DNA from 2 places in the Alishewanella sp. HH-ZS genome. Region 1 is predicted to be linked to the other one. Evidence: predicted binding sites of a transcription regulator. Region 1 holds the regulator's gene; the other holds the start of a gene.
The links. Region 1 encodes FNR, which switches genes on or off when oxygen is low (the NO sensors DNR and NnrR bind a similar motif). Its sites were predicted from a motif close to TTGATCTAGATCAA; they were not measured.
Positions count from the first base shown of each region.

Region 2: yegQ (tRNA 5-hydroxyuridine modification protein YegQ) is a predicted target of FNR. The motif match lies at 11,230-11,243, and genes of this name have one in related genera.

Region 1 is NZ_LZEJ01000007.1:73,849-88,459, forward strand. Features, by position in the region: gene A9165_RS04370 (glucosaminidase domain-containing protein) at 1-464, shown strand, start outside; gene ttcA (tRNA 2-thiocytidine(32) synthetase TtcA) at 540-1,457, opposite strand; gene uspE (universal stress protein UspE) at 1,535-2,467, opposite strand; gene fnr (fumarate/nitrate reduction transcriptional regulator Fnr) at 2,574-3,278, opposite strand; gene A9165_RS04390 (sulfite exporter TauE/SafE family protein) at 3,315-3,989, opposite strand; gene ccoS (cbb3-type cytochrome oxidase assembly protein CcoS) at 3,979-4,155, opposite strand; gene A9165_RS04400 (heavy metal translocating P-type ATPase) at 4,152-6,536, opposite strand; gene A9165_RS04405 (FixH family protein) at 6,562-7,050, opposite strand; gene ccoP (cytochrome-c oxidase, cbb3-type subunit III) at 7,120-8,094, opposite strand; gene A9165_RS04415 (cbb3-type cytochrome c oxidase subunit 3) at 8,087-8,269, opposite strand; gene ccoO (cytochrome-c oxidase, cbb3-type subunit II) at 8,275-8,883, opposite strand; gene ccoN (cytochrome-c oxidase, cbb3-type subunit I) at 8,894-10,321, opposite strand; gene A9165_RS04430 (hypothetical protein) at 10,632-11,018, shown strand; gene A9165_RS04435 (D-hexose-6-phosphate mutarotase) at 11,002-11,859, opposite strand; gene gap (type I glyceraldehyde-3-phosphate dehydrogenase) at 12,009-13,016, opposite strand; gene malQ (4-alpha-glucanotransferase) at 13,252-14,611, shown strand, end outside.
Region 2 is NZ_LZEJ01000002.1:69,998-84,608, reverse strand. Features, by position in the region: gene A9165_RS01600 (MFS transporter) at 1-309, opposite strand, end outside; gene narL (two-component system response regulator NarL) at 633-1,286, shown strand; gene moeA (molybdopterin molybdotransferase MoeA) at 1,283-2,503, shown strand; gene modC (molybdenum ABC transporter ATP-binding protein) at 2,507-3,574, opposite strand; gene modB (molybdate ABC transporter permease subunit) at 3,571-4,254, opposite strand; gene modA (molybdate ABC transporter substrate-binding protein) at 4,273-5,076, opposite strand; gene moaE (molybdopterin synthase catalytic subunit MoaE) at 5,110-5,559, opposite strand; gene A9165_RS01565 (MoaD/ThiS family protein) at 5,561-5,812, opposite strand; gene moaC (cyclic pyranopterin monophosphate synthase MoaC) at 5,805-6,326, opposite strand; gene A9165_RS01555 (molybdenum cofactor synthesis domain-containing protein) at 6,323-6,874, opposite strand; gene A9165_RS01550 (molybdenum cofactor guanylyltransferase) at 6,867-7,436, opposite strand; gene moaA (GTP 3',8-cyclase MoaA) at 7,472-8,443, opposite strand; molybdenum cofactor riboswitch at 8,436-8,572, opposite strand; gene A9165_RS17175 (EAL domain-containing protein) at 8,643-11,171, opposite strand; gene yegQ (tRNA 5-hydroxyuridine modification protein YegQ) at 11,392-12,708, shown strand; gene A9165_RS16550 (YfhL family 4Fe-4S dicluster ferredoxin) at 12,710-12,901, shown strand; gene A9165_RS01530 (sensor domain-containing phosphodiesterase) at 12,971-14,611, shown strand, end outside.

The DNA of each region.
Region 1 (14,611 bases):
ATGAAGAGTTTAAACTGGATGTGGCCGAAACCGATCCCCAGGCGTTGCAGGAGCTGTTAAAGCGGGTGGATATTCTGCCGGAAAGTCTGGTGTTGATGCAGGCTGCCAATGAATCAGCCTGGGGTACCAGCCGCTTTGCGGTCGAGGGTTATAATTTCTTTGGGCAATGGTGTTTCCGGGAGGGCTGTGGCCTGATCCCACAAAATCGTGCCGAAGATCAGTTTCATGAAGTTGCCCGCTTCGATAGCCCGGCGGCCAGTATCCGTAGTTACTTCTACAACCTGAATACCTTTCATACTTATGAGAAGCTGCGGCATATCCGGGCTGAGCACCGCGCTGAGAATAAGCCGCTGCGTGGTGAAGCCCTGGCGCACGGTTTAAGCGCGTATTCTGAACGCGGTCATGAGTATATTGAAGAAATCACTGCCATGATCCGTTTTAATCGCCGTCTGCTGGAAGAGTAAGCAAGCTAGAATTAAAAAGCCCGGTTTTAACCAGGCTTTTCTAAAGCAAAATACTTAAGGTAGATTGCGGCTAAACTAGCTTAGTTCTACCGTCTGATGCACGCTCAGCTCTTCATCATCCTGCTCAAAACCTACCGGCACTGATGGTACGGCCGGTTTATCAAAGGCAGTATCACCATCGCCGTTTAACGGGCTGTCTTTGCTGATGGCTTTAAAATCGAACAAACTGTTATCGGCCAGATGCGAAGGTATAATATTTTGCATCGCCTGGAACATGGTTTCAATGCGGCCGGGGAAGCGCTTATCCCAATCCTGCAGCATTTCTTTTACCACCTGCCGCTGTAAACCATCCTGTGAGCCACAGAGGTTGCAGGGGATGATGGGGAAGCCTTTCGCCACTGAGTATTTTTCAATATCTTTTTCTTTGCAGTAGGCCAGTGGCCGGATCACGATATGTTCACCATTGTCGCTGATCAGCTTGGGCGGCATCGACTTCATCTTGCCGCCGTAGAACATATTTAAAAACAAGGTTTCCAGCATATCATCGCGATGATGACCCAGCGCAATCTTGGTCGCGCCCAGCTCCTTTGCCGTACGATATAAAATACCGCGGCGCAGCCGTGAGCACAGTGAGCAGGTGGTTTTACCTTCCGGGATCTTCTCTTTGACGATCGAGTAGGTGTCTTCAGTAACAATTTTAAAATCGACGCCGATGCTGCTTAAATATTCCGGTAACACTTGCGCCGGGAAGCCGGGTTGTTTCTGATCCAGGTTAACTGCAACGATGCTGAAATTCACCGGCGCAGATTGCTGCAGATTAAGCAGGATATCTAACAGCGTATAGGAGTCTTTGCCGCCGGATAAACAGACCATGATCTTGTCACCTTCGCTGATCATGCCAAAATCAGCAATGGCCTGGCCGACATTACGGCGCAGCCGTTTATGCAGCTTGTTCAGATTATATTGGGCTTTCGCTTGTGCCGCGTGAGACATCATTAACTACCAGACAGAAAAAAGGCGCACATTATACCCAAGGGTGCGCCTGTTCAAAAGAGGCAGAGGCTGGAAGGCTAGGATTTCTCCAGCGGACAGACAAAATTGGCCGGTTTTAAGGCCAGCACATCACAATCCAGACGGTCAATCACATGCTCAGCGGTATTACCGATAATGGCCGCCGATAAGCCGGTGCGGCCGATAGTGCCAATTAATACCATCTCGGCATCAAGCTGCCGTGCCAATTTCGGGATCACATCTTCCGGCATCCCTTCCAGCACATGACATTGCTCTGCCGGGATCTGATGTTCGGCTGCCAGTTGCTTCACGGCATCCTTATGATGTCGCTGCATGGTGCTGTTATATTCCTGCGGATTAAATTCCGGGATCTCGATGGCGATATTAACCGGAGTACCGGGGTAGGCATTCACCAGATGCACCCTGGCATTTAGCATGGCAGCCATTTGTTTAGCTTTATCAATCACCCTGTTATTCAGGGATTTATGATGCTCCTGCTCACTGCCGGCATTAACAGCGGCGATAATATTACCTTGCGCCGGCCAGGCATGCTCTTTTACCAGCAGCACCGGGCAGGGGCATTTGCGCAAAATATGCCAGTCAGTTGGGGTGAAAATCATCGATTTCAGCACATCGTGGTCATGGGTGCCTTTGATCACCAGATCAAAGTTATGCTCCAGCACAGCTTTGACGACGGCTTCGAACGGTCTGTTATGCCAGACCACCTGAATACTGATCTCCAGTCCTTGCGCCTGAGCCTGCTGCAGTAAGCCACTGACCCAGATTTCGCGATCTTTAATCACCGCCTGCTTCATTGCTTCGCGTTCGTCACCGGATAGCATGGTGGTCATCTCATAGGAGAATTCGTATACCGATAAAAACGCGGTCAGTTTACCGCCTTGTTTGCGGCTTAGCTCCAGGGCGCGGTCGAGGGCTTTCTGTTGTTCAGTCGTGGGATCTAATACCACTAAAACATTGTTATAAATCGACATAATGACTCCGGTTACCAGGTTGATGCACGCAATCTGTTAGATTAAGTGTAGTCAACATAACCGGAGTTGGTAGGCTGGCCTTTGTGTTAAATCAACAAAATACCGATTAACACTGACCGGCGAGGTTACTTAAGGCAGGGGCATCTAAAATGGTTATCAGTTTGCCATCCACTTCGATGATCTGATCTTTATGTAATTTACTCAGCAGCCTGCTAATGGTTTCAACGGTTAAACCCAGGTAATTGCCGATATCACTGCGGGTCATGGTCAGGCGGAAGGCTTTGGAGGAAAAACCACGGTTACCGTAGCGCGAGGCCAGATGGTTTAAAAAGGTGGCCAGTTTTTGTTCGGCAGTTTTGCGGTTTAACAGCAACAACATCTGCTGATCAGCCTGGATATCCTGACTCATCAGCCGCATCATCTGCTGCCGTAACTTGGGTAGCTGGTCCAGTAACATTTCCAGGTTGTTAAAGGGGATCTCGCAAATCATGCCGGTTTCCAGCGCTTCGGCGTAGCTCATATGCTGCTGGGTATTAATCGCATCAAAACCGATAATATCGCCGGGTAAATGGAAGCCGGTAATTTGCTGCTCACCTTGCTCGGTCAGGGTAAAGGTTTTAAAGGAACCGGTGCGTACCGCATACAGTGCTTTCAGGGCGGTGCCGCTTTCAAACAGGATATCGCCTTTATGTAACGGTCGTTTGCGCTGAATAATGTCATCCAGCTTGGTCATTTCCTGATCGTTGAGTGAAAACGGCAGGCACAACTGACTAAAACCACAATCCTGACAATTAATCGCCGAGCGTTGCATCGAATAAACCCTGAATTCCCTAATATAGTAGCTAGCTTAAAAAACTAACCTCTGCAAAGCAAGCCATATCGTATAAATGCCGTAGATAGCCAGTATAGCGGCGGTGCTATAGCGAAACCACAAGGCGCTTTTCAGCTGGCGCAGTAGCTGTGCGGCGCCACCAACGGCCAGGATCGCCGGCAAGGTGCCCAAGCCAAAGCTCAGCATCAGCAGGGCACCATGAAAAGGGCTGCCGCTGGCCAGACTCCAGCTAAGGGTCGAATAGACCAGACCGCAGGGCAAAAAGCCCCACAGCAGGCCATACCGATAGGCTTTCGTCGCTGAGTCAAGTGGTAACAGCGCCTTGGTATAGGGCTGGACGCGCTGCCAGAGCTTTTGACCAAGTCGTTCCAACTGCGTCAGGCCAAACCAGAGCCGGGCGATATAGAGTGCCATAGCAACCAGTAAGACGCCTGCCAGCAAGCGTAACCAGAGCATGGAGGCGCCAGCCAGCTGCATTGCGGTCAGACCAAAGTAGCCGACCAGGGCACCAAACAGGCTGTAGGTGGTTAAGCGGCCGGCACTGAGAAGCAGAGGGTAAGTATAACCTGAGTGGCGGCGCTCAGCCGGCACGCTAAGTTGCAAGGCACTGGCAATGCCGCCGCACATTACCAGACAGTGACTGCTGCCCAGCAGGCCGATCAGCAGCGCGGCCAGATAATCAGGGCTCATCTTTGTTCGCGGATGGTTTTGGCTTATCGTCCTCGTCAAACAGGATGCTCAGCCCTTCTTTTTCCAGATCTTCAAACTGTTTCGAGCGCACCGCCCAGAAGAAAATCCAGATCCCCATTGCGACAAAGAAGATGGCTATCGGGATAAGTACGTAAATGATGCTCATTTCTTTAGTAACCTCAATGAATTCGATACCACCAATAACGAGCTGAACGACATACCGATCACTGCAATATAGGGCGAGACAAAACCAGCTACGGCCAGCGGAATAATAATCAAATTATAACCGACAGACCATCCGAGATTTTGCCTTATCACGCTGGCGGTGGTTTTGCCACCTTTGAGCAATGCGGCTAACAGACTCACATCGGGTTTTAATAACACCACATCAGCCTGATTTTTAGACAGATCGGCGCCTGAGTGCACCGCAACCGAAATATGGGCAGCGTTAAAGCCCGGGCTGTCGTTAATGCCATCGCCCAGCATCAGTACCTGCTTGCCTTCGCTAATCAGCTGCTGGATATGCGTCACTTTTTGTTCTGGCGTACAGCCTTTATGCATAAAGTTAAGCTGTAATTCGCTGGCCAGTTGCTCGGCCTGTGATGAGCTGTCGCCGGTTAACATCCCCAATTGATAGCCCTGTTGTTGTAAACTGGCCAGCAGCGCCGGAACTTCCGGCCGTACTCTGTCACTCAGGGTCACAGCAGCTATCGGCTGCTGGTTAATCGTCAGATAGACCATGGCGCCGCTGACAGTGCGGCTTAGCTGACAAAAACTGGCACTGCCGACCCGCACCGCTTGTTGTTGCCAGTACCCGCTGATCCCGGCACCGACACTGACCGTTACCTGTTGCAGCTCTTCGGCAGCTGTCTGATAGGGCGCAAAGGCTCGGGCTATCGGGTGTTCGGAGTAACGTTCCAGATTTGCAATCAGATTCAGTGCCTGTTGCTCAGTGTAAGCCGTGCTTAGCATCTCGACGCTTTCGACACTAAACTTACCTTCGGTCAGGGTGCCGGTTTTGTCCAGTACAATATGGGTGATCTGTGGCAAGGCTTCTAACGCCTGAGCGTTTTTGATCAGTATGCCCTGGCGGTTGAGGCGGGCGAGGGCACAGGTAATGGCGGTCGGCGTCGCCAGGCTAAGGGCACAAGGGCAGGTTGCCACCAACACCGAGAGCGTCACCCAAAACGCGCGATCCGGATTCCACCAGAAATACCAGAGGCCGAAAGTCAGCACGGCAATTACCAGTAAACGCTCGACGAAGTACTTTGCCAACTGATCGGTTTTCTCGACCAGTTTGGGCTTTTGACTCAGGGTTTGTTGTTGCAGCTGGATGATTTGTCCCAGCCGGGAGTGTGCCAGCACTTCAGTCACCTGAATGGTCAGTAAGCCATCGTGATTAATACTGCCGGCCAACACCTGCTCACCGGGCATTTTGCTGATCGGCCGGTATTCACCGGTCAGCATCGATTCGTCAACCGAGCTTTGACCTTCCAGTACCAGACCATCAGCGGGCAGGGTTTCACCGGCCTTTACCAGGATCCGATCACCCGGTTGCAGGCGCCGCGCCGACGTCGCTTGCGGCCCGTTAGCAGTGAGCTGGGTGGCGGTTACCGGCATAATTTTCAGCAAGTTGCTGGTGGCTTCGCGCGCCTGTGCCCGGGCCCGGTATTCAAAAAACTTGCCCAGTTGCAGCAGGAAAATAAACATACAGACTGATTCAAAATAGACTTCACCGGTATGAAAGACGGTGGCATAGGATGACGCCAGATAGGTATACCACAGCGCCAGGCTGACCGGCACATCCATATTCATCTGCCGGGCCTTAATGCTGCGCCAGGCGCTAACCGTAAAGGGCTTACCGGCATACAACAACACCGGTAGCGTTAATAACAAACTGATCCAGCGTAGGTAGCCTTCGTGCGATTTTTCAATGCCGGTGAACTCACCAAAATACAGGCCAAAGGCCAGCATCATCACCTGCATGGTCAGAATACCAGACACCGCCAGTCGTTTCAGGTAGCGGTTCAGTTCCTGCTTAAAGGTTTGTTCTTCCTGATCGGCGACAAAGGGGCTGGCCTGATAACCAAGGGCGGCGATGCGGCTTAAGACCTGGCTTAGTGGCAACGCCTTACTATCCCAGCGCAATAAGGCGCGCTGGGTGGAGGAATTAATCGTCACGCTGGCGATCTGCGGCTGTTTTTTTAGCTGCTTTTCAATTAACCAGGCACAGGCGGCGCAGCTCATGCCGGAGATGGACAATTCCAGCTCGGTCAGCTCGCCCTGCTGCCGGCTGATATCGGCCAGCACCTCGGGCTGATCAAAGTTTTCCAGCTCTGCCGCCAGTTGCGCCGGCATGGCCGCAACCTTAGTCGCTGACTCAGTACGAAAGCGGTAATAATCGGCTAAACCATTCTGGATAATGGTATCGGCCACAGCCTGACAACCAGCGCAACAAAAGGGCTGCGCTGTGCCATCAATCTGCAGGGTAAAACGGTCACCGGTGAGTACCGGCTCATGGCAGTGAAAACATTTCAGGTCGCCCAAGACGCCTATTCCTTCGTACTTAAGGTTAGTTATAACCGAGTTTAATTTCCTGCTCTGCCGGCAGGGTTAGATTGGCTTTTAAGCGCCATTCATTAGAGTCATCTGAGACGGTCAGGCGCCAGCGGCCATTCGGTGTCAGCGGCAGGGTTGCTACGTACAGCAATTCGCCACTACGTTCAGCGTCGACAGCAAAATCCTGCGCTCCGAGAGTCGGATGGTAAAAATCAAGGTGGATCTTGTCACCTAAGACGGCATTTTCGGCAAAACGCACCACAGCACGGTTACCTGCTACCAGTATATGCGCGTCCAGATTCCGCAGGGCAGCTTCGCGATATTTGGCCAGTTGCAGATTTATACTTCTGCCCGCCGCATAATAATCGTCGATCACCACTTCCGGTTTATGCTGTTGCATCACTACTATGGTGTGCACAGCTTTTAATGCCGTAATCACCGGAATGGCAATCAGGATCCAGGGCCAGAGTTGTTTATACCAGGGTTTGGTGTCCAGTTGCATCAGTTACCTCTTTTATAAAACTAAGCCCCGGAACGGGGCTTAGATTCTAACAGAATGCCAGGCTTAGTGTCAGCGCAGGTCTTCCGGATTCGCCAGACGATAGACGTAGGCCGTCAGGATATGTACCTTATCTTCTCCCAGAGTCTCTTTAAAGGCTGGCATCACACCAAAACGGCCGTGACGCAGCGTTTCTTCGATATCCCTGGCAGAGCCACCGTATAACCAGATATTATTGGTCAGGTTTGGCGCGCCAAACGGCAGATTATGCGCCACGCTACCGCGACCATCGACACCGTGACAGGCGGCACACATACCAAACTTGGCTTTACCGGCTTCGGCGTCTTTTTCATTTACCGCACGGCCAGACAGTTGCAGCACATAGGCCGTCATCTCGCGGATACCCTGATCGCCCAGCGCAGCTTCCCAACCTGGCATGGCTGCTTTACGACCGTACAGCAGAGTTTCTTTAATTTTCTCCGGTGTGCCGCCATATAACCAGTCATTATCGGTCAGGTTCGGATAGCCACGCTGACCGCGGGCATCGGAGCCATGACACAGGGCACAGTTCTGCAGGAACAAGCGCTGACCGATTTTCAGGGCTTCGGTATCATAGGCTAGGTCCAGCACATCACGTTTGGCGAACGCCTGGAATACCGGGCCAAATACCTCATCGGCACGGGCATTTTCCACATCCAGCTGCACATGGCGGCCTTCAGCGCGGGCTAATTCCACCGCCTGGCGTGACTCTTCCAGAGATTTAATTCCCTGGTTAGAGCTGGTCCAGTTCAGGAAACCCTTATAGTTACCCAGACCCGGATAGGCAGCCAGATAGAATACCGACCAAATCAGGGTGGCGAAGAACATATAGGTCCACCACTTTGGCAGGGGGTTATTCAGTTCTTTTAAGCCATCCACTTCATGATCGGTGGTTTCGTCTTCCGGCACACCGACATAGTTTTTCAGGTTCCACACCAGCAGCACTACACAAAGTACTAATACTGGGATAGTCAGTACCCAAATCCAAAGATTCCAGAAGCTACTCATGCTCCTTCTCCCGTTTTGAATGTTGTTTTTCTGAATCCGGTTCGTCGTCAAACACCAGGTTAGCGGCCTCATCAAAATCTGGCTTACGCTTCTTGCTGTAAGCCCAGATAACAAAGGCAACAAAGCCAACGAATAGGATCACGGTCAAAATGCTGTGAACTGTTGCAAATTCCATAGCGCTTACTTCAGGGCTGTGCCCAGTGATTGCAGATAGGCAATCAGGGCTTCCATTTCGGTTTTACCTTTCACTGCGTCTGCAGCACCGGCGATATCTTCGTCGGTATAAGGCACACCAAAGCCACGGAAGATTTCCAGCTTACGGGCCGTATATTTACCATCCAGAATATTACGGTCTAACCAAGGATAGGCCGGCATATTGGATTGGGGTACAACTGAACGGGGATCCATCAGGTGCGCATGGTGCCAGTCATCGCTATAGCGACCGCCCACCCGAGCCAGGTCAGGACCAGTACGCTTCGAACCCCACAGGAACGGGTGTTCCCATACGCTCTCACCGGCAACCGAATAGTGGCCATAACGCTCCACTTCGGCACGGAACGGACGGATCATCTGACTGTGACAGTTGGTACAACCTTCACGGATAAAAATATCCCGGCCTTCCATCTGCAGGGCAGTGTAAGGTTTCAGGCCATCGACCGGCTGGGTGGTTTCATCCAGAAACATCAGCGGGGTGATTTGCACTAAGGTACCAAAGCTGATGGCGATAATGGTGAAAATGCCCAGTAAACCAACGCTTTTTTCGACTTTTTCGTGATGATTTTTTGACATTTCGCTCTCCTTAGGCGGCTGCTGCAGCAGGTTGGGCTGCTGGTGTTTTACTGCTTACTGTCTTGTAGACGTTGTAAGCCATCAGCAACATACCGGCGACGACAAAAACACCACCAATAAAGCGCATCAGATAGAACGGCATTGAGGCTTCCAGGCTTTGTACAAAGCTGTAAGTCAAAGTACCGTCCGTGTTAACTGCGCGCCACATCATGCCTTGCATAATACCGCTGATCCACATTGCTACGATGTACAGCACCACACCGATGGTGTGCAGCCAGAAGTGGGTGTTGATCAGTTTTAAGCTATACATGCCGTCTTTGTTGTATACGGCCGGGATCAGGTGATACATGGCACCGATAGAGATCATGGCAACCCAGCCCAGCGCACCTGAGTGCACGTGACCTACGGTCCAGTCAGTGTAGTGTGACAGTGCATTCACTGACTTGATGGCCATCATCGGACCTTCGAAGGTCGACATACCATAGAAAGACAGTGACACAATCAGGAAACGTAAGATTGGATCGGTTTTCAGCTTATGCCAGGCGCCTGACAGCGTCATAATACCGTTGATCATACCGCCCCAGCTTGGTACGAACAGCACCACTGACATCACCATACCCAAGGACTGAGTCCAGTCAGGCAGGGCAGTGTAGTGCAGGTGGTGTGGACCCGCCCAGATATACAGCGCAATCAGCGCCCAGAAGTGGACGATCGATAAACGGTAAGAGTAGACCGGACGACCTGCTTGTTTTGGTACGAAGTAATACATCATACCCAGGAAACCTGCAGTTAACAGGAAGCCTACGGCGTTATGACCATACCACCACTGGACCATCGCATCGACGGCACCGGCATAGATCGAATAAGACTTACCTAAATGCAGCGGGATAACCATGCTGTTGACGATATGCAGCGCGGCAACAGTGATAATAAAGCCACCATAGAACCAGTTTGCCACGTAGATATGGCTGGTTTTACGCTTAATCAGGGTGCCGAAGAACACGATAGCAAAGCTGACCCAAACGATGGTAATCAGAATATCAATTGGCCATTCCAGTTCCGCGTATTCTTTACTTTGGCTCAGACCCATCGGCAGCGTAATGGCCGCAGCCACAATAACAGCTTGCCAGCCCCAGAAAGTAAACATGGCCAGCTTTTCCGCGAACAATCGTACCTGACAGGTACGCTGCACCACATAGTAACAGGTGGCGAATAAAGCACTGGTACCAAAGGCGAAGATCACCGCGTTGGTATGAAGAGGACGAAGACGGCTGTAGGTCAGCCAAGGTGTATCAAAGTTAAGCGCCGGCCAGTATAACTGGGCTGCAATTAACACACCCACCACCATGCCAACAATACCCCAAAGAACGGTAGTGATGGCAAAGAGGCGGACAACGCTATAGTTGTATTCAACATTTAACGGTTTGGTCTGGCTCATGTTGAGTTCCGCTGCAGTTTTGCTGGTTACTAAAATACCACCTGAGGGTGGCCCTTCTTATTATAAGTGGCTACGTCCGCTGCAAGAGCTGATACAGTTGGTTGTACCCACTTTATTTGGCCCGAATGATAAGGCCTTTACCCCATAAAAGATAGGCGAAGCCGCCTATTTTATGATGTAGAACAAAGTTGCTGTTCAATTTTCAGGCAATTAGGCCTGTTGCTGGTTTTTTGCCTGTTGTTAGCGCTAAGATAGCCACTTCTACGAGTTTAGCAGGCATTACCCTGAGATGAAGTTTGCAGCGAAGTTAGTGTTATGTTTCATTTTTTTATTTGTACTGCAGGCTTGTACACCCGCTGCTAATGATAACAGCCAGCTGACCCTGCTGCAAACTGCTGACCTGAGTGTACAAATCAGTCCGGCAACAATACCGGTAGAAAGCCCGCTGACGCTAACGGTGAAAACAAACCTTGATATTCAGCAACTTAGTGGTGAAATTCGCGGCATTTCGATGTATATGGGGCGGATCCCGTTACACTGGCGTAAGGTCAGCGACACAGAGGGCATAATCTGGCAAGCCGAGCTTTTGCTCGGCGCCTGCACCGATCCGCAAATGCGCTGGCAGTTGACGCTGACGATGGCAACCGCAAGCGGTCAGCAGCAACTGCAGCTGATCGATTTTACGTCAAGCTGGTAAGACGTTGACTCAGTCGTAAGGCTGCTGGTTGGTCTAAATCCAGTTTTGCGGTTTCAACACAAACAAACTGCTGATAACTGTTTTCCGCTAAATCCGGCAGCGCTTTGCTGCGTTCCTGCCACGGATTCCAGACCACAGTGGCATCCTGGCCCTGTTGGCTGATGTTTAGCTGCTGTGCGCCGCTTTGTAACAGCAGCTCTGCTGCAGGCTGCGGATAAACCCGATCAATTTCCCGCTCAAAGCGAACCGGCGCAGTGCTTTCTACCCACTCGCCGCCCAGCGTTTTATCCAGATAGGCGCCGGGTAGAGGACTTACACTGGTGTCTGACAGGGAGGGCACGGCAAAATAGCTGTGTAACGCAGCTTGTTGCAGCATCGGCTCGGCACAGTCCAGCTGTAAAGTCAGAGCCTCCTCGGTCAGCTTCAGCGTCAGGTTTAACGTCACGCTGTTATGCAGTGTCGGGATATCAGCAACATCGATGCTTAACTTAACCAAAGCGTGCTGTGCCGACGGCTCAACCTGCACCTGACGCCACAGTCGGTTACGTACTAAACCATGGTTGGGCAGCTTAGCCGCGGTGGTATTAAACGGCTTGCCCGCCGGGCCAAACCAGGGCCAACATACCGGCACGCCGCCGCGGATCGCTTGTTGCTGTTGCCAGACCGCTTTCGGGGATAGCCACAGCAGCTCGCGTCCGGGCGCTGGCTGATAGGATAACAACTGAGCGCCATACAGCGAGATCACGGCCGAAGCTTCGCCACAGACTAATTTCAGGCAGGGCAGGTCAGTTAAATGGGCAAAGCCGGTCTGAGTACTGATTTGCGATAGTGTCTGCGACATCTTAATTCCTTCTGCTTGATCAATTTTGCTTAATGGTTATTCCTGACAGGCCATGGCTTACGTTGTAAGTTTTGTTATCACGGACTAAATCCACTAGCCCAAAACGCATACAGCCAGCAAAAGCTGGCTGTAGTGATGGGAAGAGACAATTAGAATTTCATTAATTCTACTGTATTGTCCAGCATACGGTTACTAAAGCCCCACTCATTATCGTACCAGCTCATCACTTTGACCAGCCGGCCCAGTACCCGGGTTTCAGTGGCATCAAATACCGACGACATTGGGTTGTGGTTAAAGTCGATTGATACCAGCGGCAGATCGTTCACCGCCAGCACTTCGCTCATTGGGCCGCTGCTGGCAGCTTTACGGATAATCTCGTTCACTTCTTCCGCCGTAGTATCGCGGCCAGCAATAAAGGTCAGGTCGACTAAAGATACGTTAATCGTTGGCACCCGTACGGCCAGGCCATCAAATTTGCCTTTTAGCTCAGGTACCACCAAACCGACAGCAGCAGCGGCGCCGGTCTTGGTCGGGATCATCGACATTGCCGCGGCGCGGGCCCGGCGCACATCAGTATGATAAACATCACTTAAGCGCTGATCGTTAGTGTAGGCGTGGATGGTGGTCATCAAACCGGATTCAATACCCAAGGCTTCATACAGAGGCTTGGCAACCGGCGCCAGACAGTTGGTGGTGCAGGACGCATTAGAGATAATGTTCATCTCCGGCGTCAGGATCTGATGGTTCACGCCGTAGACCACAGTGGCATCGACATCTTTACCCGGTGCCGAGATGATGACTTTTTTCGCACCGGCCGTTAAATGGGCGCCCGCGGTTTTACGATCGGTGAACAGGCCGGTACATTCCAGTACCACATCGACTTTCAGCTCGGCCCACGGCAGCTCGGCCGGATTACGCACGCTGAGGGTGCGGATTTCGTCATTGTTAACATAGATGGCTTTGTCATCGTGGCTGACGTTAGCAGCAAAAATACCGTGCGCGGTGTCGTACTTTAACAGGTGGGCGTTAATCGCCGCATCGCCGAGATCGTTGATGGCTACGATCTTAATGTCATAGCTTTTGCTGCTTTCATACAGTGCCCGCAGCACGTTACGGCCAATCCGGCCAAAACCATTAATCGCAACACGAATAGTCATAAGAACCCCGCTGTTAAAGTGTTAAACTGTTTGAAAACGTATTCACCAGGCATTTTGTAGTAAAATTACATTATTCGTGGCAATTTTCAAGCTTAAAAGCATTTTTGTTGCTGATTTTGTAATTTAATGACATAAATGGCCATGACAAGCTGCAAACTGCTCCTTACAATAGACTGCTGAGTCGCATCAATATAATGCAGGTTCTATTTTAGGCACATTTAATTAAGGATTTCCAATGGACGCCGCCTTACTCGCCGAACTGATTGCCTTTAACGGCATTGAAACCACCTTTAATGATGCCTGGGGGCAGCCGTGTCAGGTCAACGAGCCGGATCAGTTAGCGCTGCTCAGTGCCATGGGCTATCCGGTGCAGGATGAAGCCGCCTGCCGGCAGGAGCTGTTACAGCGGCAACTGGATTACTGGCAACAACTGATCGCGCCGGTATCGGTGCAGCAGCAAGATGAGCACGGCTGGCAGCTGGAGGTGATGGTGCCACTGGCGCTGGCGAATACCGATTTTACCTTGACGCTGACTACTGAGCAGGGCGCAATACAGCAGTGGCCACTGCTGCCGGTAGATGGCGAGCTGACACAGGTGGTGGTGTTAGATGGCGAAGAGTATCAGCAGTATCTGCATCATATCGCCTACCCATTAACAGCCGGTTACCATCAGTTGGAGCTGCGCTGCAGTGGTACCGATTTACTGGTCAACCAGCAACTGATTATCAGCCCCGGCCATTGTTATCAACCGGCAGAGTTTAGCCAGCGCAAACAGTGGGGTAGCGCGATCCAGCTTTATGCACTGCGCTCGGAGCGCAACTGGGGGATCGGTGATTTTAGCGATTTAAAAGCGCTGATCCAGTATCTGTCGGCTCAGGGTGCTGACTTTATCGGTTTAAACCCGATCCATGCTCTATATCCGGCACTGCCGGAAAACGCCAGCCCTTATAGTCCGTCGTCGCGGCGCTGGCTCAATATTATTTATCTTGATGTGACCGCCACACCTGGCTTTAACGAAAACGCCGCGCTACAGGCGCATCTAAAGCAGCCGGCGGTACAACAGGCAATAGTCGCAGCGCAGCAGCAGGACTGGGTCGATTACCCGGCCGTGATGGCGCTAAAGCTGCCAGCATTAAAGCTGTGTTATCAGTGGTTTATCGACAACAAAGCGTCGCAGCCCGAACTGGCTGCCGCCTTTGATGCCTTTAAAGCCGCTGGCGGCAACAGTTTAGCGCAGCTGGCGCTATATGATGCGCTGCATGCCTGGCTGTATCAGCAAGACAGCCAATACTGGGGCTGGCCAAACTGGCCAGAGCAATACCGAGATCCGGACAGCGACGCCGTCCAGCAATTTGCTGCTGAGCACGCAGCTGAGCTGGATTTTTACGTTTATCTGCAATTCCTGGCGCAGCAGCAGCTGGCAGAGGCCCAGCAACTGGCAACAGCGCAGGGCATGTTATTAGGTTTGTATCGTGATTTAGCGGTTGGCGTCAGCGAGGCCTCCACCGAGATCTGGGGTAATCCTGAGCTGTATTGCCGTGACGCCAGTGTCGGTGCGCCGCCGGATCCACTGGGGCCGACCGGCCAAAACTGGG
Region 2 (14,611 bases), on a different contig from region 1:
GATCATCAATAAGCTGGTGGTAAGGAAAATGGTATAGCGCCCACCACAGAGCCGGACAAAGAAGCTGGCAGGAATGCGCAAGGTCGCGCCACTTAAGCCAGCGATTGCTGCCAGGGTAAAGAGCTCCGAGGCGGAATACGGAAACCCAAGATTTAGCATCTGAACACTAATGATGCTCCACATCATCCAGACCGCGAACCCGCAGAGCAGGCTGGGTATAGAGATCCATAGATTGCGGGTAGCGATGCCACGCCCGCTTTGTTGCCAGAAGTTTTCATCTTCCGGTTGCCACCTTTTTAAATCTGACATCAGTTAACTCCTGTTTTTCGGCAGAGTGCTTACTGTTGCAAGTGTGATTGGCGACGGCGACTGACACAATGTGCCTAAGGAGTTAGCCAGGCAGCTGTGCCAGCTTAATGGGGGTACCTCAAAAGTGGTAGTGCGGTGAAAATCAATACAGTTATCTGATTAAAAACAATAATATAGATAGAGTTTTGCCAGGGGCTACTCCACTAGTACCAACCTTGGCTACAGGTGGTAGCCGCCATTAGTATGATGTACATCAAAGTATCAAGCCGTTGGATCTAGGCTAATATGGGTAGAGCCGCAGGGCCGGCAGTCAGGAGCTAGTTATGTCAGAGCAAATTTCCAGCGTAATGCTGGTTGATGATCACCCTTTATTACGCAAAGGCTTAAAGCAGTTGCTGGCGTTAGAAGACGAATTAGAGGTGATAGCGGAAGCCAGTAATGGTCAGGATGCAATTAAACTGGCGGCAGAACTGGATCCGGACCTGATTATTCTTGATCTGAATATGCAAGGTATGGATGGGCTGGAAACCCTGAAGCGGATGCGCGATGAGGGCGTGACGTCACGCATTGTGATGCTGACGGTATCAGATGCCGATGAAGATATTGTCAAAGCCATCAGTAATGGCGCCGATGGCTATTTATTAAAAGATACCGATCCGGAAGTGTTACTGGATCAAATTAAAAAAGCACTGGAAGGTAAGATGGTATTAAGTGAAGCCATTACCCAGGTGCTGGCCACCGCCTTGCGTCGGCCACAGGCGAAAACGCCGGCTGAGTTAAACAGTTTGACCAACCGCGAATATGAGATTTTGCATCTGATTGCCAAAGGTATGAGCAATAAAGTGATTGCCCGCGAACTGAATATCTCTGATGGTACCGTGAAGGTACATGTTAAACATCTGCTGAAAAAGCTGGGCTTACGCTCACGGGTTGAGGCCGCCGTCTGGATGGTTAACCAGCAGGGCGGCAAGCTATGACAGCAAGCGTTTTGCTGCCGGTGGCAGATGCCCTGGCGCAGATGTTGGCACAGGTCAGCACTGTCAGTGAGACTGAGCAGGTGCCACTGGCGCAGGCACTGGATCGGGTACTGGCAGAGCCGGTACTGGCCAGTTTTGATGTGCCGGGCTACGACAACTCAGCGATGGATGGCTATGCGGTGCGGGCGGCTGAGGTCAAAGCCGGGCAAGCGTTAACACTGCAAGGTTCGGCGCTGGCTGGCCATGCCTTTGCTGCTGCGTTAGCGCCACAAAGCTGCGTGCGGATTATGACCGGTGCCGTACTGCCGGCGGGTGCCGATACGGTCATTATGCAGGAGCAGGTACGGCTGCAAGATGGCAAAGTTATCGCAGATTTTGTGCCGAAAGTGGGTGAAAATGTACGGAAAGCTGGCGAAGATCTAAAAAATGGGCAGCAGGTGCTTAGTGCTGGTTGCCGGTTAACTGCGCCACAATTAGGCCTATTGGCGTCGCTGGGTATTGCCGAAGTGACGGTCAGGCGTAAGCTTAAGATTGCGATCTTCTCCACGGGTGATGAGCTGGTGTTACCGGGACAGCCTTTACCGGAAGGTCATATCTATGACAGCAACCGGGTAGTATTGCGCGCCATGCTGCAACGCCTTGGGGTCGAGGTGTTGGATCTGGGCTTATTGCCGGATCAGCCAGAGGCGATCCGCCAGGCCTTTCAAAGGGCAATGCGGGAAGCGGATGCGCTGATTACCAGTGCCGGCGTCTCGGTTGGCGATGCCGACTATACGCGGCAAATGCTGTCTGAACTGGGCCAGGTGAATTTCTGGAAAGTGGCGATTAAACCCGGCAAACCTTTTGCCTTTGGTAAATTGGAAAACTGTTGGTTTTTTGGTTTGCCCGGTAATCCGGTGGCGGCTGTGGTGACGCTGGATCAACTGGTTCAGCCGGTGCTACAAAAGCTGGCCGGTGCTACGGTCTCGCCAGCTAACCAACTCACAGCAGTGACGACTGTGACCTTAAAAAAACAGCCAGGTCGCGCGGATTATCAGCGTGGTTACTATTGGGCCACTGCCGAGGGGCTGTTTGTAAAAACCTTGGGCAGCCAAAGCTCAGGTATGCTTAGCTCCATCGCCAATGCCAATTGCTATATCGTGCTGCCGCAACAGAGTGGCAGTATCGCCAGCGGCGAAATGGTGACTATTCAGCCTTTTGGGAAGCTGCTGCAATAGTGCTTAATCCAGCGCCACCGCTTTAATTTGGGCAAACAGCTGTTGGCCGGGTTGTAATTGCAGGCGACTGACGGAGCGGCGGCTTAACCTGGCCAATAAGGGTTGCCCGGCCAAACGCAGTACTAACAGTTGATGCCCCGGATGAGGATCGGCCTCAATCTGTTCCAGTTCTACCCTTAAGCAATTATTCACGCTGGAAAATTGCGGTTGTACCAGACTGATTGCCACGTCACGGGCCAGGATCCGGGTACGGACATTTTGGCCCTCGGCCAGTTGCAAGCGTGAAATCAGGAGCCGCTGGCCATCAGGCAGCTGTAATTCACTCATTTCATCATCGGTATGCTGCAATACGGTGGCAAGTAGCATCGAGGCGGCATCGGCATCCTGCGCCAGTGGTAAGTCGGGTTGGGTCAGCAGTTGTTGCAATGGCCCCTGCGCCTGAACCTTGCCTTGTTCCAGTAACACCAGATAATCGGCCAGCCGGCAGACTTCATGGATGGCGTGGCTGACATAAATGATTGGAATAGCCAGATGCTGGTGCAGACGTTCCAGATAAGGCAGAATTTCCGCTTTGCTGCGCTGATCCAGAGCCGCCATCGGTTCATCCATCAGCAGTAAGCGTGGGCTGGTTAGCAGGGCACGCGCCATCGCTACCCGTTGCCGTTGTCCGCCTGACAGTTGTTGCGGGTAGCGTGCGAGCAGTGTTTCCAGCCCCATCAGGCTGATGGTTTCGTCCAGTGCGACCTTGCGCTGGGCGGGGGGCAGGCGGCGATAGCCAAACTCAAGATTTTTAGCGACCGTCAGATGCGGAAATAAACTGGCTTCCTGAAAGACATAACCCAGCGGGCGCTGATGTACCGGCACAAAGTGTTGCTGACTTTGCCAGATTTCTCCATTGACCCGCAGCTCGATGCCGGCATGCCGTTCCAGCCCGGCCAGACATCGCAGAATAGTCGTTTTGCCGGAGCCGGAACGGCCAAACAGCGCACTCACACCGCTGCCGGGCAGATCAAGCGTCACGTCCAGTTCAAAATTGCCCTGTTGCAGTTGCAGCCTGGCTTCAATACTCATGCGATACTCACCACTTTAAATTTACGGTTAAGCCCGTATACCAGCAGCAGCAAAGCAAAGGACAATGCCACCAGAATGGCAGCCAGAGTATGGGCGGCGGCGTAGTCCATCGCCTCAACATGGTTGTAGATGGCAATAGAAGCAACCTGAGTCTGACCCGGAATATTACCGCCAATCATAATAATGACGCCAAATTCTCCGAGGGAATGGGCAAAGGATAACACGGCAGCGGTGAGAAACCCCCGCCGTGATAATGGCAACACCACGTATAGAAAGCGATCCAGCGGAGATGCCCTTAAGGTGGCGGCCACTTCCAGCATCCGGCCACCTGCTGCCTGAAACGCTGCAGTCAGCGGCTGCATCACAAATGGCAGTGAATAGATCATCGACCCGATGACCAGCCCGCTGAAGGTAAAAGCCAGATGGTTAAAGCCCATGGCTTGCAAGCTGCCGCCAACCCAGCCATGGGGGCCAAGTAGCAACAACAGATAAAAGCCCAATACTGTCGGTGGCAGCACCAGCGGCAGCATAATCATCGCTTCAATGATGCTGCGACCCCGCCAGCGGGTGTGCGCCAGCCACCAGGCCAGCGGCGTACAGAGCGCTAACAACAGGCCGGTGCTGATCAGTGCCAGTTTAAAGGTAACCCATAAAGCACTGAGATCATCGGCTGATAGCATTGGTTACTCCCCGAAGCGTTAGTGTGCCGTTTTAGTAACACGGTAGCCGGCAGCTTCGATAATGGCAACGGCTTCAACGCTTTGTAGCCAGGTAACAAAGTGTTCGGCGGCGGCCAGCAGTTGTGGATCGGCTGCTGCACGGTTCAGGATCACCGCTTGTTGGATTATCGGTTGGTATAGTTCTGCCGGCGGCAACCAATAAGAGCCGCTGATTTGACCGGCACTGTCTTTAAGCTGCGCCAGCGCGACAAACCCCAACGTTGCGGCACCAGAGGCAATCTGACCATAGGCTTGAGCAATCGACTGGGCCCGCACCAATTTTTGTTGTTGTGCCAGCGGTTGCCACAGTTCCAGTGCAGTCAGCACTTGTTGTGCCGCCAGACCATAGGGCGCGTGGCGCGGTTCTGCCATGCTCAGATGCCGGAAGTGCTGACTAAACAGGATATTGGCCCTGGCATCGATCAGTGTCGGATCGGCAGACCAGAGTACCAGCACGCCTTCGGCATAAGTAAAACGTGAGCCGGACCGGGTGAGCCCGGCCTGTTCCAGGCTTGCCGGCCGCTCACTATCTGCTGAAAAAAACAGATGAAAGGGCGCATCCTGCCGGATTTGGGTGTAGAGCGCGCCGGAGGAGCCGGCGCTGAGTAAAAAGGTCTGTGGCTGTTGTTGCTGATAGCGGCTAATCAGTTGCTGCAAAGTGCCGTGAAAGTTAGCCGCCACGGCGATACGCAGTGGTTCTGTAGTTGGCTGCTCTGCCGCGCTGACAGGGGTTGCCCATATCCAGCAGAGCAGGGTTAGGATAAAGCGGAACATCAGCTGCATCAGTTTGCCCTCGTCATGGTTTTAGCATACAGCTTATTGCCAGCGCTTTAATGCGGCCTGATCGCTGACTTTCGCTGCAACCCAGTATTCGCCGCTGGACGTGTGTTCTTTTTTCCAGAACGGTGCGCGGTTTTTCAGGTAATCCATAATAAATTCGCCAGCCGCAAAGCCTGCGGCCCGATGCGCACTGGCGACGCCGACAAACACGATTTGCTCGTTGGGTAACAGGGTGCCGACCCGATGGATAATGGTAACCGCGCCCAGTTGCCAGCGCTGCTGTGCCTCGGTTGCGATCTGGGTTAACGCCTGCTCGGTCATGCCCGGATAATGTTCCAGTGTCATGCTTAGCAGCTCTGCCTCTGCCAACTCCCTTACCAGACCCGTAAAAGTGACGACGGCGCCGCAGCGGGCATCTTGCCGCAGCAGCTCGTATTCGCTGGCAACCGAAAAGTCCTGTTGTTGTACCTGTATTCGCAGCGTCATGCTAGCCTCCGGTCACCGGCGGAAAGAAGGCCAGTTCATCGCAGGCAGCAACCGGGTGTGATAAATCGACCAATTGTTGGTTAACGGCACACAGCAGCTCGGCGTTGGCTAGATGTTGCTGCCAGTGCGCAGATTGACTGGCGAGTTTGTTCAGCACCTCGCGCGCGGTCAGGTGCTGCCCAGTGATATCCAGTGTGGTGCTGGCGCAAGCTAAACGTTCGCGCAGCGCGGCAAAAAACAAAATTTTAAGCATCGGCGCTCTCCCATGCAGATTGGTTCTGCTGCAACTCAGGTTGATATTGATAGTGACCGGATTTACCGCCGGTTTTTTCCAGCAAACGTAAATCGCTAATGGTCATTGTTTTATCTACCGCTTTACACATATCGTAAATCGTCAAGGCGGCGACACTGGCGGCGGTCAGGGCTTCCATCTCGACACCGGTACTGCCGCTAAGCTGACAGCAGGCTTCGATACGGATCTGACCGGCGGCCGCATCCAGCTGAAAATCGACACTGACTTTGCTTAACAGCAGCGGATGACAGAGCGGGATCAGGTCGCTGGTTTTTTTGGCCGCCATAATGCCGGCAATGCGCGCAGTGGCCAGCACATCGCCTTTTTTTAGCAGTGCCTGTTCAATCAGCAGAATTACCTCGGGGCGGGTTTGCACCAGGGCGCCGGCGCGGGCCAGGCGTTGGCTGTCGGCTTTAGTGCTAATATCAACCATCGCCGCCGCACCTTGTTGATCGAGATGGGTTAGGGTATTCATGCGCCGGTCTCCGCAGTAGTACAGCCGCTGGCCGGGCTGTTTTTCAGGTGTGGAATAAAATTACAGGGGCCGGTATGGCCATCCAGCTGTGGCAAAATCAGTTGTTGCATCGCCAGGGTGCAGGCGGAGCCTGAGCCCGGCATCGCAAATACTAAGGTGCCATTAGCCAGCCCAGCTAAAGCGCCGGATTGCATTGCCGCCGAGCTGAGTTGCTGCCAGGATAATTGCCGGAACAGCTCGCCAAAGCCCGGTACCGTTTGATCCAATAACGGTGTGACAGCAGCAACGGTGCAATTATCGGCGGCGTAACCGGTACCGCCATTAATCAGAATAGCCTGTACCTCAGCACTGGCGATCCAGCGGCTGAGCAGGGCGCGCAGCTGATAGAGGTTATTCGGCAGTACCGCACGCTCTACCAGTTGATGACCGGCCTGAGTTAACAGCTGACACAGCAGATCGCCGCTGCTGTCATTTTCCGCTGTACGGCTGTCGGAGACGGTCAATACCGCCAGTTGTAGCGGATAAAATTGCCGGGCAATTTTAGTCATGACATGGTTCCTCCAAAACGGCAGCCTGCAGCAGTGCGCTCAGGCACTGCTGCCACTCTGCCGGGGTATTGGTATTAAATAGTTCAGCCGCGGGCGCCGGACGTACTGTGCAGTGCAGTTTTGCCAGCAGTGCTTTAACTGAGCGTTCACCGGCATCCAGTTGCTGTTCGATCAGGAGCGCCAGCTTGGGGGCGGGGCGCAGCGCCAGTGGCAGCGGCCAATCGCGAAAGCAAACTGCTTGTTCGTTGTCGCCGGGCATTAATAGTTGCAGGCTGCTGGCGCTAAGCAGCGGTAAATCAATCGGCAGTACCAGCAACACCGGCTCCGTACAGTAAGGCAGGGCGGCAGCGATACCGGCCAGCGGTCCCTGACCAGGCCGGAGATCCTGAATATAAGTGGTGCCGGGCTGATTGCGGCTAAGCAGAATTTGCCTGGCGCCGGCTTGCAGTGCCAGTTGCTGCATATGTTGTAGCAAGCTGAGCTTACCCAGGCGCAGCTCGGCTTTATCCTGTCCCATACGACGGGATTGGCCTCCGGCTAAAATCAGGGCGCTAAATGACATCAGTTACTCCGCTAGTCTAGTGTCAAAAACGCGTGTTAGCCGCCAATTTGCGCTAAATGCCGGGTGCTGCCACTGTGCTGCTGTTGCAGTTGATGGCTCTCGGCTTTACCGGCTACTGCTTGCTGCAGAAAGCGCTCCAAGGGCGCACTGTGCTCACTTTGCAGTAAGCTGCGTAGATCCTGATAGCTGTCGGTAAACAGGCACAGATATAACTGGCCTTTGCTGGACACCCGCAGGCGATTGCAATCGGCACAGAAATCTTTGCTGTAGGGCATAATCAGGCCTATGCGGCCCTGATAGTGCGGATGAGCATATTCCAGCGCCGGGCCATCACTCAGGCCTTTTGGCAGTAACTGCCAGCCTTGGGTTTCCAACTGCTGCTGAATGCTGGCGCCGCTTAAATGCTGTCGCTGATAGAAGTTGAGGTTGTCATTGGTGCGCATCAGCTCGATAAAGCGCAGCGACACGTCCTGCTGTTTTACAAAACTAAGAAAATCCGGCAACGCCAACGCATTATGCTGCTTTAACAGCACCGTATTGATTTTGACTTGCTGAATGCCAACGGCTTTGGCTGTGGCGACACCGGCCAGGATGTCGGCCAGTTTGTCCTGGCCTGTAACCAGATGAAAGGTTGCCGCGTCCAGGCTATCGATACTGACATTAACTGCATCCAACCCTGCAGCTTGCCAGGCGGCGGCATCACGTTTTAAGCGATAACCATTAGTCGTCAGGGCGACTTTTTCGATGCCGGGTACGGCCTTACAGGTGGCGATAATTTCCGTTAAATCTTTACGGAGCGAAGGTTCACCACCGGTGATCCGCACTTTGCGGGTGCCGAGGCGGGCAAAGGCAGTAACCAGGCGGCGGATTTCCGGCAGTGTCAGCTCGCCGGCCCGGGAGTCGCAATCAGTGCCATCGGGCAGGCAGTAAGTGCAGCGAAAGTTACAGCTTTCGGTTACGGAGAGCCGTAAATAGGTAAAACGGCGCTGATACGCATCAATAAGCATACTAATGACACCTTTCCAGGTTGGGAGGTGAGGCCGTTTCCCGCCACACCCGGTGGTATTATTACCACGGCACACCGTTCATACCTGCAGGCAGGGTTAGAGCCGGTGGCTTCGGCGTTGTGTAGTAAGCTTAAAGTAGTGAAGCAGCTTTTGTTATTGCCATGAAGGAGCGTTTGGCTACCCCTTTGGGGGTAGCGGATTAGCTTGCCGCGAGCTGGCTGCTCTGCGCTAGTAATGGTGCCAGCTCTGTCGCCGGCACCGCCGGTGAAACCAGAAAGCCCTGACCGGTGTCGCAGCCGGCCGCCAGCAGAAAGTCGCGCTGCGCCTGCTGCTCGATACCCTCGGCAATGACTTCTAAGCCCAATGCCTTGGCCATAGCGATAATGGCCAGGGTGATCTGACTATCACTTTCACTTTGCGGTAAATCGCGGATAAAGCTGCGATCAATTTTTAGCGCATCCAGCGGTAAGCGGCGCAGATAAGATAATGACGAGTAGCCGGTACCAAAGTCATCAATCGACAGCCGCAAGCCCAGGGCTTTGAGTTCCGTCAATACACTTAAGGTATAGTCGGCGTGCTCCGGAATTAAGCAGCTTTCGGTTAGCTCCAGCTCCAGCAGGGACGCGTTGATATCACTTTGCTGCAAAATTGCCCGTAGCCGGGGCAGAAAATCGCTTTCAGCCAGCTGTAATGCCGAAATATTAACTGCCACCGGCAGCGCCCGCTCACCCCAGCGCCTCAGTTGATGACAAACCTGACGTAATACCTGTTCGCCCAATTGATGAATTAGCCCAAGTTTTTCCGCCAGTGGAATAAACAGCGCTGGTGAAATCATCCCCAGCTCCGCATCCTGCCAGCGCACCAGCGCTTCCAGGCCGATAATATCGCCACTCTGTAACGCAAATTTGGGCTGATAATAGACCTGTAGCAGTTGCTGACGCAGTGCCAGGCGCAGGGCTTGCTCCAGTTTTAGTTCTTCTTCATTTTGTAAGCCGCTACTGGCCTGATAAAAACTAAACTGATTACGGCCGGCACTTTTTGCCTGATACATGGCAACATCAGCATGTTTGACTAACAGCTCGGCATTATGACCATCTTTCGGATAAACGCTGATGCCAATACTGGTGGTTAAGAAAAACTCTTGTTCCAGCAACTGCACCGGCCGTTCAAACTGCGAAATCAGTCGCTGTGCCAGCCGCTCCAGCGATTTCACACAACTGACTTCCGGGATCAAAATAGTAAATTCATCACCACCAATACGCGCCACCGATTCTCCTTCGCGCACCGTGGCCTGTAAGCGCCTTGCTACTTCTTTTAATGCCTGATCGCCGGCCAGATGCCCCAGCGTATCGTTAATCCGTTTAAATAAATCTAAATCGAGAAACATCACCGCCAGCGTGTGTTGATGGCGATGGGCATTGGCCAGTGCCAGTTGTAGCCGATCGAAAAACATCCGCCGGTTCGCCAAGCCGGTAAGCTCATCCATATAGGCCAGTTGGTGAATTTTTTCTTCCTGCTGTTTGCGCTCGGTAATATCGCTAAAAATTGACGCATATTGCGTAATCTGGCCATCTTCGGCGCGAATGGCCGTAATGCTGAGCCACTGTGGATAAAGCTCGCCATTTTTACGCTTATTCCAGATTTCACCTTGCCAGTGGCCTTGCTCGAGCAGAGTCTGCCACATGCGGCGGTAAAAATCGGTAGTATGCAAACCGGAGCTGAGCAAGCGTGGGGTTTGACCCATTGCCTCTTCCTTGCTGTAGCCGGTCAGCTTAGTAAAGCTGGGATTCACCGACTGAATAAAGCCATGCTGATCGGTGATCATAATGCCGTCCATCGACGCATCAATCACTTTATGTGCCAGCCGTAAATAGTCGGCCGAAGTACGTAGTGCGTTATCGCGATCGCGTAGCTCCGTTTTTAGCTGTTCAATATAGGCATATTCAACATTGCGCAGAATGGCACTAAAAGACAGTAAACCACAAATATTGTCATCTTTGGTGACGCCAAGATGACGAATGCCATGCTCGGTTAACTGTTCTACCGCTTGCAGCAGCGTCAATTCCGGCGCTACCGTTAGTAGTGGTCGGCTGGCCAGCTCGCCTATTGATGACACGTCACAGTTCTCTGCCAGTAAACGCACCAAATCGCGTTCAGTGACCAACCCGTAATCATCAGCGCCAAAGCAAATAATGGCGGCGTCAGCGCGGTGATGGCGCATTTCCGCCACTGCTTCAGCCAAAGGCAAGGCGGCAGCCAAATGCAGCGGTGCCTTGTCAACACAGCTGCCAACGTCCCGAAAGCGCAGATAAAATTCAATTTTTTGCTGGCGGATAATATCGCTTTGCGTCAGTAACCCTATCGGCCGTTGTTGTGGGTCCACTACCAGCAAGCGGCGGATATTATGATTCAGCATTAAACTGGCTGCACCGCTAACCCGGGTCAAACCACTGGCACTGATCACCGGTGATGACATCACTGAGCCAACCTTGATCTCTGACGGTTTGCTGCCGGCAAAGTCTAGTTTCCGGGTGTCAGCTTCGGACCAGATGCCAGTGATCTGACCTTGCTCTTCTACCAAAATACAGCTGACGCCATGGCTGCGCATCAGCTTTGCCGCTTGTTGCAGGCTGGTTTGTGGCGGGCAGGTTAGCAAGGGCTTTTTAATCAGCTCAGCGATGGTCGGCTCGGCGTCGGTATTTTCAGTACCTAATAACAGCTCAGACATAGATTGCTCAATGTAGCAGTAAGATGGCGGTAGTATAAAAGTATCAGTTTAAGGGTTATTGATCTGGAACAAGGCTGCTTAAGAAGTGAACACAGAGATTGGACTGACCAGTATATGAAGAAAGAGTGATTTAGTCAGCTGGTGAAGCTTGCGCTGGATCAATGCAAGGTGAAAATAGCCGGTTAAAATCGGCGCCCTGATCCTGACTGAGACCCTATTGATGTTTAAACCTGAACTCTTATCACCCGCCGGCAGTTTAAAAGCAATGCGGCTGGCCTTTGCCTATGGTGCCGATGCCGTTTATGCCGGCCAGCCACGTTACAGCTTGCGGGTACGCAATAATGAGTTTGATTTAGCGGCGCTGGAGACAGGGATCAACGAAGCCCATGCCTTGGGTAAGCGCTTTTATGTGGTCGTGAATATCGCACCACATAATAGCAAGTTGACCACCTTTGTCCGCGATATGCAGCCGGTGGTGGCGTTAAAGCCGGATGCGCTGATTGTGTCTGATCCTGGCGTGATTTATTTGCTGCGGCAGCATTTTCCGGAGCAGCCGCTACATTTATCGGTGCAGGCCAATACTGTTAACTGGGCGGCGGTAAAGTTCTGGCAAACGCAGGGGGTGGAGCGGGTGATTCTGTCACGCGAATTATCTGTCGAGGAAATTGCTGAAATCCGCCGTGAAGTGCCGGAAATGGAGCTGGAGGTCTTTGTGCATGGCGCGCTCTGTATGGCCTATTCCGGGCGTTGTTTGCTCTCGGGTTATATCAATAAGCGGGATCCGAATCAGGGCACCTGTACTAACTCCTGCCGCTGGCCCTATCAGGTGCATGCCGCAGTAGAAGATGAGGTCGGGCAATTTAAGCCGATCAGTACCCCGGCGCTGCTGGAAGAGCAAGGGCGGCCCGGTGAACTGATGACCATCGACGAAGATCTGCATGGCACCTATATTCTGAACTCAAAAGACTTACGCGCGGTTGAGCATGTGCAGGCGTTAACCGCTATGGGCGTGCATTCCCTGAAAATTGAGGGCCGCACCAAGTCACCTTATTATGTTGCCCGTACCGCTCAGGTGTATCGCAAGGCGATTGATGATGCGGTGGCCGGCAAGGCTTTTGATAGCAAGCTGTTAAGTGAATTGCAAGGCATGGCTAATCGTGGTTTTACGGAGGGCTTTTTACGTCGCCATAAGCCACAGGAGACGCAAAATTATGCTACCAGTCACAGCGTGGGTGAGCAGTTACTGGTTGGCGAGTTTATTGGTGAGCAAGATAGCGAGGGCTTTGCGTTACTTGAGGTGAAAAACCAATTTGCGGTTGGTGATCAGCTGATTTTAATGACGCCACGGGGCAATCAGCCGTTCCGACTTGAAGCATTGCGTAATCAGCAGGATCAGGATCTGCTGCTTGCGCCCGGTGCCTGTTATCAGCTAAAGGTAAAGCTGCCGGCACAGGTTCTATTGCAGCATGCGATGTTGCTAAAACAGCTACCCGTTACTAGTGCGGCAGCAGCCGGTTTAGCAACAGAGATTGTCTGAGATGACGGCCGTTATCGAGGTAAGTTGCATTAATTGCGATATGTGTGTGCCGGAGTGTCCAAACGAGGCCATTAGCATGGGGCCGTTGCATTATCAGGTGGAACCATCGCGCTGCACCGAGTGCGTTGGGTTTTACGACAAACCGACCTGTATTGAAGTTTGCCCGATTGATTGCATCGAAATAGTCAGTTAACACTGTGCTTGCATTGGTGTAGTGCGATGTCTAATATGTGGTAATCAACAGGCAGCAGTTAGCCAAACCATGCAAGCACGCTTTAGTACCGAGGAAATTTTCCGGCAATTAGCCGATGTGTTAACACAGAGCGGCTATCCGGATTTTTTACCCACCTTGGTACAGCGGCTGGCCGAAATTCTTGACGTTGAATACTGCCTGATTGCCGAAGCCTCAGCGACCTCAACCGAAGCCCGCACCATAGCGCTGTGGGGCCAGGGCCAACTGCTCGATAATATCACCTACCCGCTGAAAGGCACGCCCTGCGAAACCGTGCCGGAGCGCGAGCCCTGTTTGTATCAGCAGGGCGTATGTCAGGCGTTTCCGGACGATAAGTTGCTGGTAGACCTGGGGGTTGAAAGTTACCTTGGCATGCCTATTCTGAATACCAGTGGCCAAAAGCTGGGTATCTTAAGCATTATGGCGGCCAAGGCTTTGCCGCGGCCGGATATCAGCCGTGAGGTATTGCGTATCGCTGCAGCTCAGGTCGGTGCCGAGCTGGAGCGCAGCCAGAGTGAGCGCTTTATTCGCAAACTTACCTATCGTGATGCGGTCACCCAGTTGCCAAATCGTGCCCATTTGCTGGAAAAGTTGCAAAATTGGCCGAGAGTCGATGGCAACAGAGCCGGTTTGGGCATAGCGCTGATTGATATCAGCCGGTTTAAGGAATTAAACGATCTCTTTAGTTTTAAAGTGGGCGATGAAATCCTGACTGCTGCCGCCAAGCGGATGCGCGATGATTTACCAGAGAGCTGCTACCTGGCGCGCTATTCTGCCGATCAATTTGCGCTCTTAAGCCCGGTGTATTCAGTCCGTGAGCTGGAGCAACTGTGCCGGCAGGTACAAAAGCTGTTTATGTGGCCCTTTCATTGTGCCGGCAGAGATTTCGCGCTGAATGTGAATCTGGGCTGCGCCCTGGTCACTGCCGAAGAGCTGAATGGCCCGGAATTGCTGCGTTTTGCCAGTATTGCACTGGCCGAGGCAAAAAGCAGTGGTAGTGGCTTAAAGGTGTTCGAGCCTTCAATGAGCCAGGCGCTTAGCGAACGGCAAAAGGTATTAGAAAAGTTTATGCTGGCGCTACGCAGTGGTAAGCTCAGTTTAAACTATCAACCACAACTGGATTTGGCGAGCGGCCAGTTGTCAGGCGCAGAAGCACTCTGCCGTTGGTACGACGATGAATGGGGTTGGGTCAGTCCGGATACCTTTATTCCGCTGGCCGAAGAGCGTGGCCTGATGCCGGAGTTGGGAAATTGGGTAATGCAAACTGCCTGCCGACAGCTGAATCTGTGGCAGCAAAAAGGCTATCGTTTGCCGGGCCGGTTATCGGTCAACGTCTCGGCCCGCCAGCTCGATAATGAGCAATTAGTCAGTGACTTTGCAGTCTGTAGCAGCGGTATTGCGCCCACCCAGATTGAACTGGAAGTGACAGAATCGTTGATTATGCGTAATCCGGAGCAGTCACTGCGGCAAATGGCCGAGCTGGAAGCGATGGGCTTTAGCTGGGCCATTGATGATTTTGGTACTGGCTACTCTTCGCTGGCTTATCTGACCCGTTTTCGTGCCTCCACGCTAAAGATTGACCGAGCCTTTATCAATAATATCCCCGGTGATCACCATCATAATATGGTGGTAAAAACCATTCTGGCGATGGCAAAAAGTCTGGATATGCTG